One region of the Ideonella sp. sgz306126 genome, then DNA from elsewhere that is predicted to be linked to it. Evidence: predicted binding sites of a transcription regulator. Region 1 holds the regulator's gene; the other holds the start of a gene.
The links. Region 1 encodes FliA, which starts transcription of late flagellar genes. Its sites were predicted from a motif close to CTAAAGTTTNNNNNNNNNNNGCCGNTA; they were not measured.
Positions count from the first base shown of each region.

Region 2: a site for FliA is predicted at 1,453-1,479, ahead of nosR (response regulator c-di-GMP phosphodiesterase, NosR family). Genes of this name have one in related genera too.

Region 1 covers NZ_JBVYWP010000003.1:606,424-612,257, forward strand. The annotation lists gene AC0N04_RS11190 (2OG-Fe(II) oxygenase) at 1-684, shown strand, start outside; gene AC0N04_RS11195 (RNA polymerase sigma factor FliA) at 742-1,455, opposite strand; gene AC0N04_RS11200 (MinD/ParA family ATP-binding protein) at 1,474-2,265, opposite strand; gene flhF (flagellar biosynthesis protein FlhF) at 2,288-3,799, opposite strand; gene flhA (flagellar biosynthesis protein FlhA) at 3,873-5,834, opposite strand, start outside.
Region 2 covers NZ_JBVYWP010000009.1:9,516-15,349, reverse strand. The annotation lists gene AC0N04_RS17855 (response regulator) at 1-35, opposite strand, end outside; gene nosR (response regulator c-di-GMP phosphodiesterase, NosR family) at 32-1,408, opposite strand; tRNA gene AC0N04_RS17845 (tRNA-Arg) at 1,528-1,604, opposite strand; gene AC0N04_RS17840 (glutathione S-transferase N-terminal domain-containing protein) at 1,627-2,319, opposite strand; gene AC0N04_RS17835 (hypothetical protein) at 2,367-3,029, shown strand; gene AC0N04_RS17830 (acyl-CoA dehydrogenase family protein) at 3,040-4,257, opposite strand; gene AC0N04_RS17825 (phosphotransferase family protein) at 4,284-5,375, opposite strand; gene AC0N04_RS17820 (Crp/Fnr family transcriptional regulator) at 5,407-5,834, opposite strand, start outside.

The sequences.
Region 1 (5,834 bases):
GGCCCCGATCATCCGGTGCCGATCGACGTGGCCGTGCCCGAACCGGCGCTGGTGGACGGGCGGCAGGTGCTGGACGCCGGCGACCGCGAGGTGGCGGTGCTGATGAGCCTGCAGCGGCCCCGTGTGGTGGTGTTCGGCGGGCTGCTGTCGCACGAGGAGTGCGACGCGCTGCGGGCGCTGGCGGCGCCGCGCCTGGCGCGCTCGGAGACGGTCGCCACCGACTCCGGCGGCAGCGAGGTGAACGAGGCACGGACCAGCGACGGCATGTTCTTCGAGCGCGCCGAGTTCGAGCTGTGCGACCGCATCGAACGCCGCATCGCGGCGCTGGTGAACTGGCCGCTGCAGAACGGCGAGGGCCTGCAGGTGCTGCGCTATCGCCCTGGTGCCGAGTACCTGCCGCACCACGATTATTTCGATCCCGAGCAGCCCGGCACGCCCAGCGTGCTGGCCCGCGGCGGCCAGCGCGTGGGCACGGTCGTGATGTACCTGAACACGCCCGAGCGCGGCGGCGCCACGAACTTCCCGGACTGCGGCCTGTCGGTGGCCCCGATCAAGGGCAACGCGGTGTTCTTCAGCTACGACCGGCCGCATCCGGCGACGCTGACGCTGCACGCCGGCGCGCCGGTGCAGGCCGGCGAGAAGTGGGTCGCGACCAAATGGCTGCGCGAACGCGAGTTCGTCTGAGCGCCCGGCCGTTGCCCTGAAACCCGCGCGCGTCGGCGCTGGCGGCGCGCGGCCGTCTCACCAGGCGCGCAGCTTGGCGCGCAGGCGGGCGATCGACTGGCTGTGCAGCTGGCAGACCCGCGATTCGGTCACCTTCAGCACCGCGGCGATTTCCTTCAGGTTCATGTCGTGCTCGTAGTACATGCTCATCACGTACTGCTCGCGCTCGGGCAGGTGCTTGATCGCCTCGACCAGCGCCTCGCGCATGCGGTGGTCCTGCAGCATGGCCAGCGGGTTGGCCTCGTCGCTGACGACGTGGCGGTCGAGGTAGTCGTCGCTGCCCTCGTCGCCCGACATATCTTCCAGGTACACCAGCTGGGTGCCGCGCACCTTGGTCAGCAGGTCCTGGTAGGCCGACAGGCCCAGGCCCATCTCGGCGGCGATCTCGCTTTCCTGCGGTGCGCGGCCCAGGCGCTGCTCCAGGCGGTGCACGGCGGCTTCGATCTCGCGCTGCTGGCGCCGGTTGCCGCGGCTCATCCAGTCGGTGCCGCGCAACTCGTCGAGCATCGCGCCGCGGATGCGCTGGGTGGCGAAGGTCTCGAACTGCACGCCCTGCGCGGCGTCGAAGCGGCCGAGCGCGTCGTGCAGGCCGATCATGCCGACCTGGATCAGGTCGTCGATCTCCACGTTCGCCGGCAGCTTGGCGATCATCTGATGGGCCAGGCGGCGAACCAGGGGGCTGTGCTGCTTGAGCAGCGCCTGGGTGTCGAGACGGCCGTTGGCGGTGTACATGGACGGTCTCCGGGCAGGTCAGTAGAGAAGCGGCGCGGGCATCGTGCGGACGGGCGCGTCGGCCGGCATCAGCACCGGCAGGCCGGCGTCGTCGTTGAGCAGTTGTTCGGTCGCCAGGCGGATCAGCGCGGCCTCCAGCGGGGCGTCCAGCGGGCGGCCGCAATCGACGCCGGCGAAGGTGCGCAGCACGCTGCCCAGGAAGCTGTCGCCGGTCTGCGCCAGCCGCTCGGCCACGCGCAGCGCGCGGCGGGGGCCGTCCTGCACGTCGGCCAGCAGGTCGAAGGTCAGCAGGCCGGCGCGCTGGGCCAGCAGCTTCATCGAGGTGTAGGCGTCGGTCAGGCCGGCGCCGTCGAGCGAGGCCATCAGCACCGGTCGCACCGGGCGGCGGCCCAGCAGGCGCACCAGGTCGCGGGCATTGGCGTGGAGCACGATCGCGTCGGCGCGTGGTGCGGCGCTTTCCACCGCGGCCAGCCAGGCCTCGGACGAGCCGCGGGCGTTGACATGGCGCAGCGGCAGGCCGCGCGCCGCCAGGTAGTGCACCTGGCTGCCCAGCGGTTCGATGCAGGCCGGCAGATCGATCTCGGCCATCTCGCTGGCCTCGGGTGAGGTGTCGGCGGCGTCGACCACCAGCGTGGTCGCGCCCAGCTCGGCGAGCGCCGAGCTCAGGCGTTCGAGCAGCACGCTGGTGCGCTCGACGTGCGGGTTGGCCACCAGCGGCACGATGCGCTGGCGCGAGCCGGCGAAGAGCCGGCGCAGGCCATCGGCCTGGTCAGCCGGACTGCGCTGGGGGTAGGCGTTGAGAGCGGCCATGCGGTTCACCGTCTCGGGGGCGTCAGGCCTGCAGGGCGCGGGCGGCCAGCGCCGGGCGTTGCGCGGAGGCGAACACCAGTTGCACGTCGGTGGCTTCCATGCGGTAGGTGGCGGTGCCGCCGCCCTTGAGCGCACGTTGCAGCAAGGCGTTGGAGGACAGGCGGTGCCAGTCTTCCGGCACGCGCTGGCCGTTGGCCACGCCCCAGACCTTGAGCTTGTGGCGGATCACGGCGTCGAGCGCCGGCGCCAGCTTCACCGCCTCGTCGATCTTGGACAGGATCACGCCCTTGCAGCGCGAGGCGCGCCAGGCGGCGATCACGTCGTCGATGGTCTCGCCCTGCGACGAGGCGTCGACCACCAGCAGGCGCTGGATCGACGGGTGCGAGAGCATGTCCAGCAGCTCGCGGGTGCGGCTGTCGCGCTGGGCCATGCCGGCGGTGTCGATCAGCACCATCTTCTTGCCCGCTAGCAGCTCCAGCAGGTCTTCGAGCGAGGCGCGGTCGTGGGCGGTGTGCACCGGTACGCCCAGGATGCGGCCGTAGGTGCGCAGCTGTTCGTGGGCGCCGACGCGGTAGGCGTCCAGCGTGATCAGGCCCAGGTTGGCGGCGCCGTAGCGGGTGGCGAAGGCGGCCGCCAGCTTGGCGGTGCTGGTGGTCTTGCCGACGCCGGTCGAGCCGATCAGCGCGAACACGCCGCCTTGCTCTTCCAGGGCCGGTTCGTGCTCGCCGGTCAACAGGTTGCGCTCCAGCACGCCGGTGGCCCAGCTGGTTTCGTCGCTGGCGTTGGCTGGCAGCGCCTCGACCAGCTTGCGGATCAGGCCGGGCGAGAAGCTGCAGTCGAGCAGCTTCTGGGCGAGTTGCGCCTGGCGCGGATGGCGCTGCAGCTTTTCCATGAAGGCCAGCGCGCCGAAGCGCTCTTCGATCAGGCCTTTCATCGCGCGCAGCTCGTGCACCATGTCGAGCTGCTCGGCGCGGTCGCCGGCGGCCTCGCCGAGCGCCGGCAGCGCGGCCGGCTCGGGGCGCACCTCGCGGGTCGGCGCGGGGGCCGGTGCGGCGCGGGCGGCGACGGCGGCGCGCGGCGGCGCCGGGCGGGCGGCCGGCTGAGGGGCAGGAGCGGGCAGGTCGCTGTCGTCCTGGGCGTCGGACAGCGCGGCCTGGCGGCGCTTGAGCATGCGCTCGCGCACATAGTCCTGGAACGACAAGGTGCTCATCGCCAGTTGCTCGACATCGCCGTCCACGTCGCCGTCGCCGCCGTGCTGCAGGCGCTCGGCCAGGCGGCGGCCGGGCAGCGGACGCTCGGCGGTCTGGCGTTCGGCGCGCGAGGCCAGCGAATCACGCTGGGCCGTGCGCTGGGCCGCGGCCGAGGGGCTGGAGACGCGCTCGAACTGCTCGACCGTGTCGGGGGCCATCGCCAGCACCTCGACGCCGTCGCTGCAGGGCTTGGTCGACAGCACCACGGCGTCCTCGCCGAAGGCCTGGCGCACCAGCGCAAAGGCTTCGCGCGAGGTGCGCGCGGTGAAACGCTTGACGTTCATACGGCCTCCTTGAAAACTGCCGAGGCAACGGCGCCGGGCTCATGGCCGTCGGCCGAAGGGATCAGGTTCGTGTTCATGCATTGCTCCCGATGACCTGGCCGATCCGGATCGAGTGGGTTTCGGGAATCTCGCTGTGGGCCAGCACCTTCAGGCGCGGCGCGGCGCGCTTGAGCAGCCGGGCCAGCGGCGCGCGCAGCGTGTCGGGCACCAGCAGGCAGGCCGGGTGGCCGAGGTTTTCCTGCTTGCGCACGCTCTCGGCGGCCTGGCGGGTCAGGGTGTCGGCCACGCCCGGGTCCAGCACCGGGCCATGGGCCGAGTTGAGCGCCTGGTTGACCAGGCGTTCGAGTTCGGGCTCGAGCGCGATCACGTCCAGCTCCTTGGCCGGGCCGTAGATCTGCTGCACGATGGCCGGCGCCAGCTGGACGCGGATGCGGCGGGCCAGTTCGGCCGGGTCGGTGACCACCGCGGCGTGTTCGGCCAGGCATTCGACGATCGAGCGGAAATCGCGGATGTGGACGCCTTCTTCCAGCAGCAGCTGCAGGACTTTCTGCAAGGTGGAGATGCCAACCATCTTCGGTACCACGTCGTCGATCAGTTTGGGGTTCAGCTTGGTCATGTGCTCCACCAGGGCCTGGGTCTCGGCGCGACCCAGCAGCTTGGCGGCGTTCACTTGCATCAAGTGTGAGAGGTGGGTGGCCAGCACGGTCGAGCAATCAACGACCGTAAACCCGTTCATTTGGGCCTGCTCCTTCTGGCGCTCTTCGATCCAGACGGCAGGCAGGCCGAAGGCCGGGTCCACCGTCTTGGTGCCGGGCAGCTGCGGCACGCCGCCGGCCGGGTTGATCGCCAGGTACATGCCCGGGAAGGCCTCGCCTTCGCCGACCGTGGCACCGCGCAGCGTGACGCGATAGAGGCTGGGCTTGAGCTCCAGGTTGTCGCGGATGTGCACCGACGGCGGCAGGAAGCCGACCTCCTGCGCGAACTTCTTGCGCACGCCCTTGATGCGGCCCAGCAGGTCGCCGCCGCGGGCCTTGTCGACCAGCGTGATCAGGCGGTAGCCCACTTCCAGGCCCAGCGTGTCCACCGGCTGCAGATCGTCCCAGGTGGCTTCGGCATTGGCCTGCGGGGTGGGGTCGTTCTTGGTCGCCACCGGCGCCTGGGCGGCGCGGCGGGCCTGGCGCGTCAGCCACCAGGCGTAGTAGCCGATCAGGCTGGCCATGAACAGGAACACCAGGTGCGGCATGTTCGGGATCAGGCCCAGCGCGCCGATGATGCCGGCGGTGATGCCCAGCGCCTTGGGCGAGCTGAACACCTGGGTGCGGATCTGGCTGCCGATGTCGAATTCCGAGCCGACGCGCGAGACCACCATCGCCGCGGCGACCGAGATCAGCAGGCCCGGGATCTGGGCCACCAGCGCGTCGCCGACCGCGAGCAGGATGTAGGTGCTGGCCGCCTCGGACACGCTCAGCCCGTGCTGGGCCACGCCGATGATGAAGCCGCCGACGATGTTGATGACCAGGATCAGCATCCCCGCCATCGCGTCGCCGCGCACGAACTTGCTGGCACCGTCCATCGAACCGAAGAAGTCGGCTTCCTCGCCGACCTCGGCGCGGCGCTTGCGGGCGGTGGCCTCGTCGATCAGGCCGGCGTTGAGGTCGGCGTCGATCGCCATCTGCTTGCCGGGCATCGCGTCCAGGGTGAAGCGCGCGCCGACCTCGGCGATGCGTTCGGCGCCCTTGGTGACGACGATGAAGTTGATCACCACCAGGATCGCGAAGACGATCAGGCCGACCGCGAAATTGCCGCCGATCAGGAAGTGGCCGAAGGACTCGATCACCTTGCCGGCGGCGGCGGCGCCGGTATGGCCGTTCATCAGCACCACCCGCGCCGAGGCCACGTTCAGCGACAGGCGCAGCAGCGTGGTGACCAGCAGCACGGTCGGGAAGGCCGCGAAGTCCAGCGGCTTGATCATGTTGGCCGCCACCATCATCACCATCAGCGACATCGCGATGTTGAAGGTGAACAGCAGGTCCAG
Region 2 (5,834 bases), on a different contig from region 1:
ACCAGCAGCAGCGTGCGACTCGGCGCGTCGGTCATGCTGCGCTCCGGTGGGTCGGCGCGGGCGACGCTGCCGGGCGGGGCAGGGAGTCGCGACGGATCGGCAGGCGCAGCGCCTGTCCGGCGCGCTGCGCGAAGTTCTTCACCTGGCGGATCGTGACGTCGTCGAAACACAGGCCGCAGCGCAGCAGCACCAGGCCTTTGGGCGTCGCCAGGTCCTGGGCCAGGACCATGCCGTTCCGGAGTTCGTCGGGGCCCAGCATCAGCTCGGCTGCGGCCTCCTCCGCCATCTCCGCCAGCACCTCCAGCAAGGCCGCGACGACCGGCGCGTCGTAGTGTGTTCCGACGCCGCCGCGCAGCATCTTCTGCGCCGAGTCCGGCGTCTGGTGCTCCAGGCCGAAGGTGCCGTGAAGCAGGTCGTCGTAGTCGCTGGCGGCGCTGACGATGCGCGCCCCGATCACGATCTCGTCGCCGGCCAGGCCGCTCGGGAACCCCTGGCCATCCAGCCGCTCGTGGTGCTGGCGAATGATCTGCGCGATGCCGCGCATCTGCGGCAGCGGTTGCAGCGCGGCCTCGCCATCGATGGGGTGATGCCGGTAGCGCGACAGCGAATCGGGTCCGTAGGTCGACACCGCCTGTCCCAGCATGCGGTCCGGGAAGCCGATCTTGCCGATGTCGTGCAACAAGGCCGCGAAGTAGATGTCGCGCACCGAGCGCGGGTCGAGCTGGAGCCGCTCGGCGACGCGCTGGGCCAGCAGCGCGACGCGGCGCGAGTGACCGGCCATGCCGTTCTGGCGCATTTCGATCAGGCTGGAGAACACCAGCACGGCAGTCTCGAAGTTGCCGCGCAGCTCCTCGTAGGTCTTGTTGAGCATCGCGTTGACCTGCTCCAGCTCGGCCGTGCGCGACGCCACGCGTCGCTCCAGGTGCAGGTTCAGCTCGCGCAATTCGGCGTTCTGGGCCTGGGTCAGTGCCTGCAGCCGGGTGTTTTCTTGCAGCAGGTCGCGTTGCGCCAGCGCGTCGCGCACCGTCAGCAGCAGCGCCTGGTCGTCCCAGGGTTTGGCGATGTAGCGGTGGATCTCGCCGCGGTTGATGGCCGCGATGGTGGCGCTGATGTCCGAGAAGCCGGTCAGCAGAATGCGCACCACGCCGGGGTCGTGCGCCCGGACGGCCTCCAGGAAGCGCGCGCCGTCCATCTCCGGCATCCGCATGTCGGAAATCACCAGATCCACCGCCTGGGTCTGCAGCAAGCCCAGGGCGTCGGACGCGCGCGTGGATTGCAGGATCCGGTAGCCCGTCGGCCTGAACAGGCGCCGCAGCGCGCTCAGCACCGAAGGCTCGTCGTCCACCAGGAGCAAGGTCGGGCCTGCGGCGGCGGGCGTTGCAGATCCAGGCATTTCGGGGGGCGACATGGCAGGGGCGGCCGGCCGCGTCGATGCGGCCGGGCCTGACCTGATTTCGGCACCATGGCGGCAGAGTTGAGTCCGCGAGGCGCCGCCGCGCCCACTCTTGTCGGACCGATGGGAGTGCGTGGCCTGCCCGGAGGGACTCGAACCCCCGACCTGCTGCTTAGAAGGCAGCTGCTCTATCCAGTTGAGCTACGGGCAGTCGCGGCGCGGATTCTAGGCGGCTATTGCTGGCGGGCCTGGCGCTTGCCGAACAGGATCTCGCGCTCGGCGTCGCCGGTGATCGGCTTGCGCCGGTCGGCCAGGACCTCGACGCCGCGCATCACGGCGGGGCGCGCGGCGATCTCGTCGAACCAGCCTTTGAGGTGCGGGTAGTCGTTCCAGTCGATGCCCTGGTTCTTCCAACTCCTCAGCCACGGAAACACTGCGATGTCCGCGATGCTGTAATCGGGCCCGCCCAGATAGGTGGACTTGGCCAGCCGGGTGTCCATTACCTTGTACAGGCGCCTGGCCTCGTTGGTGTAGCGCTCGATGGCGTAGGGAATCTTCTCGGGCGCGTAGATGCGGAAGTGATGGGCCTGGCCCAGCATCGGGCCGACGCCGCCCATCTGGAACATCAGCCATTCCAGCACCTCGTACTTGGCGCGCGTGCTCTGCGGCAGGAAGCGGCCGGTCTTGCCGGCCAGATAGAGCAGGATGGCACCCGACTCGAACAGCGAGATCGGTTGGCCGTCCGGCCCGTCCGGATCGATCAGCGCCGGGATCTTGTTGTTCGGGCTGATCTTCAGGAACTCGGGCTTGAACTGGTCGCCAGCGCCGATGTCGATGGCATGCACGCGGTAGGGCAGGCCGCATTCCTCCAGCATGATGTGAACCTTGTGGCCGTTCGGCGTGGCCCACGAATACACTTCCAGCATGATCTTGTCTCCAAGGGCTTGAGGCGAGGCCCGACTCTAAACCAACCATGTTCGAGTTGTTGCAGCGCTGGCTGGGCCGCCATGGAGCACCGTACAGCGGGCCGGCGGTGGAGGCCTGGGCCCGTGAGGGCGGCTGGGTGTTCAAGCCCACGCGCGAGCACGACGGCTTCGTGATCGAGGGGCCTCCAGGCGGCTGGCGGCTGGAGTGGGGCCCTGCCCAGCGGCGCTACATCGGATCGCACGAACTGCGTCTGCGCGCCGAGACCGGCATCGACCCGATGAGCTATGCGGTGGTCATGCCGCGGCCGCTGATGGACGCGCTGGAGCGCGAGCTGTTCGGCGAATTCACCCGCGGCGTCGAGACCCGCCTCGACGACGCCACACCGGAAGAAGTGCGGTGGCTGGCGATGGCCGCCCGCCTGAACGGTCAGGAGATGGGCGCCCTGAGGGAGCACCTGGCCGCCACCGGCAACGTACCGCAGTGGCTGCAGCAGTGGCTCGCCGGACCGACCGGGGCGGCCCTGCAGGCGATGCGGTCGGCCGAACTGGCCGATGCGTTGAGCTGTTTCTCGCTGGTGGTGCGGCACGGCCAGCTGGTACTGCGTCTGGCGGTGGCCAGGCCCGAGGTGCCGGTGCTGGCCGCCGCCGTTCGCCTGTTCGACACGGCGTTGGCCCAGGCGCGCCTCTCGGCGCAGGTGCCCGGGCCCTGAACTTGTCGCGTCAGGCGGCGTGCTTGCCGAGTTCGAGCTTGGCGATCGCGTTGCGGTGGACCTCGTCGGGGCCGTCGGCGAAGCGCAGCGTGCGGGCCAGGGTGTAGAAGTACGCGAGCGGGAAGTCCTGGCTCATGCCGGCACCGCCGTGAACCTGGATCGCCCAGTCGATGACCTGGCACGCCATCTGGGGTGCCACCACCTTGATCATCGCGATCTCGGCCTTGGCGGCCTTGTTGCCCGCCACGTCCATCATCCACGCGGCCTTCAGCGTCAGCAGCCGGGCCTGGTCGATCATGCAGCGGGCTTCCGCGATCCGCTCCTGGGTCACACCTTGCTGGGCGATCGGGCGGCCGAAGGCCACGCGCCGGGTGGCGCGCTGGCACATCAGTTCGAGCGAGCGTTCGGCCAGGCCGATCAGGCGCATGCAGTGGTGGATGCGGCCCGGGCCCAGCCGACCCTGGGCGATCTCGAAGCCGCGCCCTTCACCCAGCAGGATGTTGCTCGCCGGCACCCGGACGTTGACGAAATCGATCTCCATGTGGCCGTGCGGCGCGTCGTCGTAGCCCATCACCGACAGCGGCCGGATCACGGTCACTCCGGGCGCGTCGATCGGCACGAGGATCATCGACTGCTGCGAGTGGCGCGGCGCGTCCGGATCGGTCTTGCCCATGAAGATCAGCACCTTGCAGCGCGGATCGCCGGCGCCGCTGGTCCACCACTTGCGGCCGTTGATCACGTAGTCGTCGCCCTGGCGCTCGATGCGGGCTTCGATGTTGGTGGCGTCGGCCGAGGCCACCGCCGGTTCGGTCATGGCGAAGCCCGATCGGATCTGGCCGGCCAGCAGCGGCTCCAGCCATTGCTTCTTGTGCTCGGCGCTGCCGTAGCGCACCAGCACTTCCATGTTGCCGGTGTCGGGTGCCGAGCAATTGAAGACTTCGCTGGCCCAGGGCACCCGGCCCATGATCTCGGCCAGCGGCGCGTATTCCTGGTTCAGCAGCCCGGCACCGAGCTCGCTCTCGGGCAGGAACAGGTTCCACAGGCCGGCAGCCCGGGCCTTGGGCTTGAGCTCCTCGATCACCGGCAGCGGCGTCCAGCGCCTGCCGGCCTGGGTGTTGGCCTCCAGTTCGGCGAGGAAGCGCGCTTCCGCCGGATAGACGTGCTCGGCCATGAACGCCTTGACGGCGGCCTGGAGTTCCTGCGTGCGGGGTGAGTAGCCGAAGTCCATGGTGTCTCCTGGTGGGCTGGGGGTGTTCAAGACGAGGCTTGTTGCGCGAAGCGCCAGGCCAGATCGGACAGCGCGGGGGCGGCTGCTCCGGTGGCTTTGGCCTGCGCGCTGGCGGCGGTGCCGTTTTCAACCCGCTTGGCGATGCCTTGCGCGATGGCGGCGATGCGGAACAGGTTGTAGGCGAGGTAGAAATTCCAGTCCTGCGCCAACTGGGCGGCATCGGTGCGGCCCGTGCGTTCGCAGTAGCGCTGCACGTAGTCCTGCTCGGCAGGGATGCCCAGTGCCGCATGGTCCAGCCCGGCGATGCCGCGGAATGTGCCCGGCGGGATGTGCCAGGACATGCAGTGGTAGCTGAAGTCCGCCAGCGGGTGGCCGATCGTGGACAACTCCCAGTCGAGCACGGCCATGACTTTCGGCTGGTCGGGATGGAACATCAGGTTGTCCATCCGGTAGTCGCCGTGCACGATCGCGACCTCGGATTCATTGCGCGCACCGGGGGGGATGTTCGCGGGAAGCCACGCCAGCAGCCGGTCCATCGCCGGGTTCGCACCGGTCACCGAGGCCAGGTACTGTTTGCTCCAGCGACCGATCTGGCGCTCGAAGTAGTTGCCCGGCTTGCCGTAGTCTCCCAGGCCGACGGCCACCGGATCGACGCTGTGCAGCGCGGCGATGACGCGGTTCATTTCGTCGTAGACGGCGGCGCGCTGGGACGGGGTCATGCCGGGCAGGGACTGATCCCACAGCACGCGGCCATCGACGAACTCCATCACGTAGAACGCCCGGCCGATGACCGTTTCGTCTTCGCACAGCAGGTGCATCCGCGCCACCGGCACGCCGCTGCCGTGCAAGGCTCGCATGACGCGGAACTCGCGCTCGATCGCATGGGCGGACGGCAGCAGTTGGGTGGCCGGGCCGGGCTTGGTGCGCATCACGTAGGCGCAGCCGGGCGTGATCAGCTTGTAGGTCGGGTTGGATTGGCCGCCCTTGAATTGCTCGACGGTCAAGGGCGCGGAGAAGCCCTCGAGGTGCTGCTCCAGATAGGCCTGCAACGCGGCCACGCTGAACTGGTGGCTGGTCGAAACGGCGCGGGTGCCGGTGAAATGGTCCATCGCGTTCATCCTCGTTCGGGGCTGTCGCCCACGCCTGCGCCTAGCGTTCGGCCGCCGCGAGCAGCTTGTCGCGCGACAGCACGACCAGGCGGGTCGGTTCGACCCGAAGCACGCCGTCGCGCTCGAGTTCCTTCAGTTCCTGGTTCACGCGCTGGCGCGATGCGCCCAGCAACTGCGCCAGATCTTCCTGCGCCAGTTGCAGCCCGATGCGGATTTCCTCGCCCTGGCTGATGCCGTAGCTCTTGGCCAGCAGCAGCAACTGCTTGGCCAGCCGCGCGGCCAGCGGGCGCGTGTTCAAGTCTTCGATCAGGTTGAACATGAGCCGCAGGCGCCGGCAATTGAGGCGCAGCAAGGCTTCGTACAACTCCACATGCTGTGACAGCAAGTCCTTGAAGTCGGCCTTGCGCACATTGAGCAAGGTGGTCGCGCCATGCGCGGTCGCGTCGTGCGTGCGCGGCAGGCCATCGA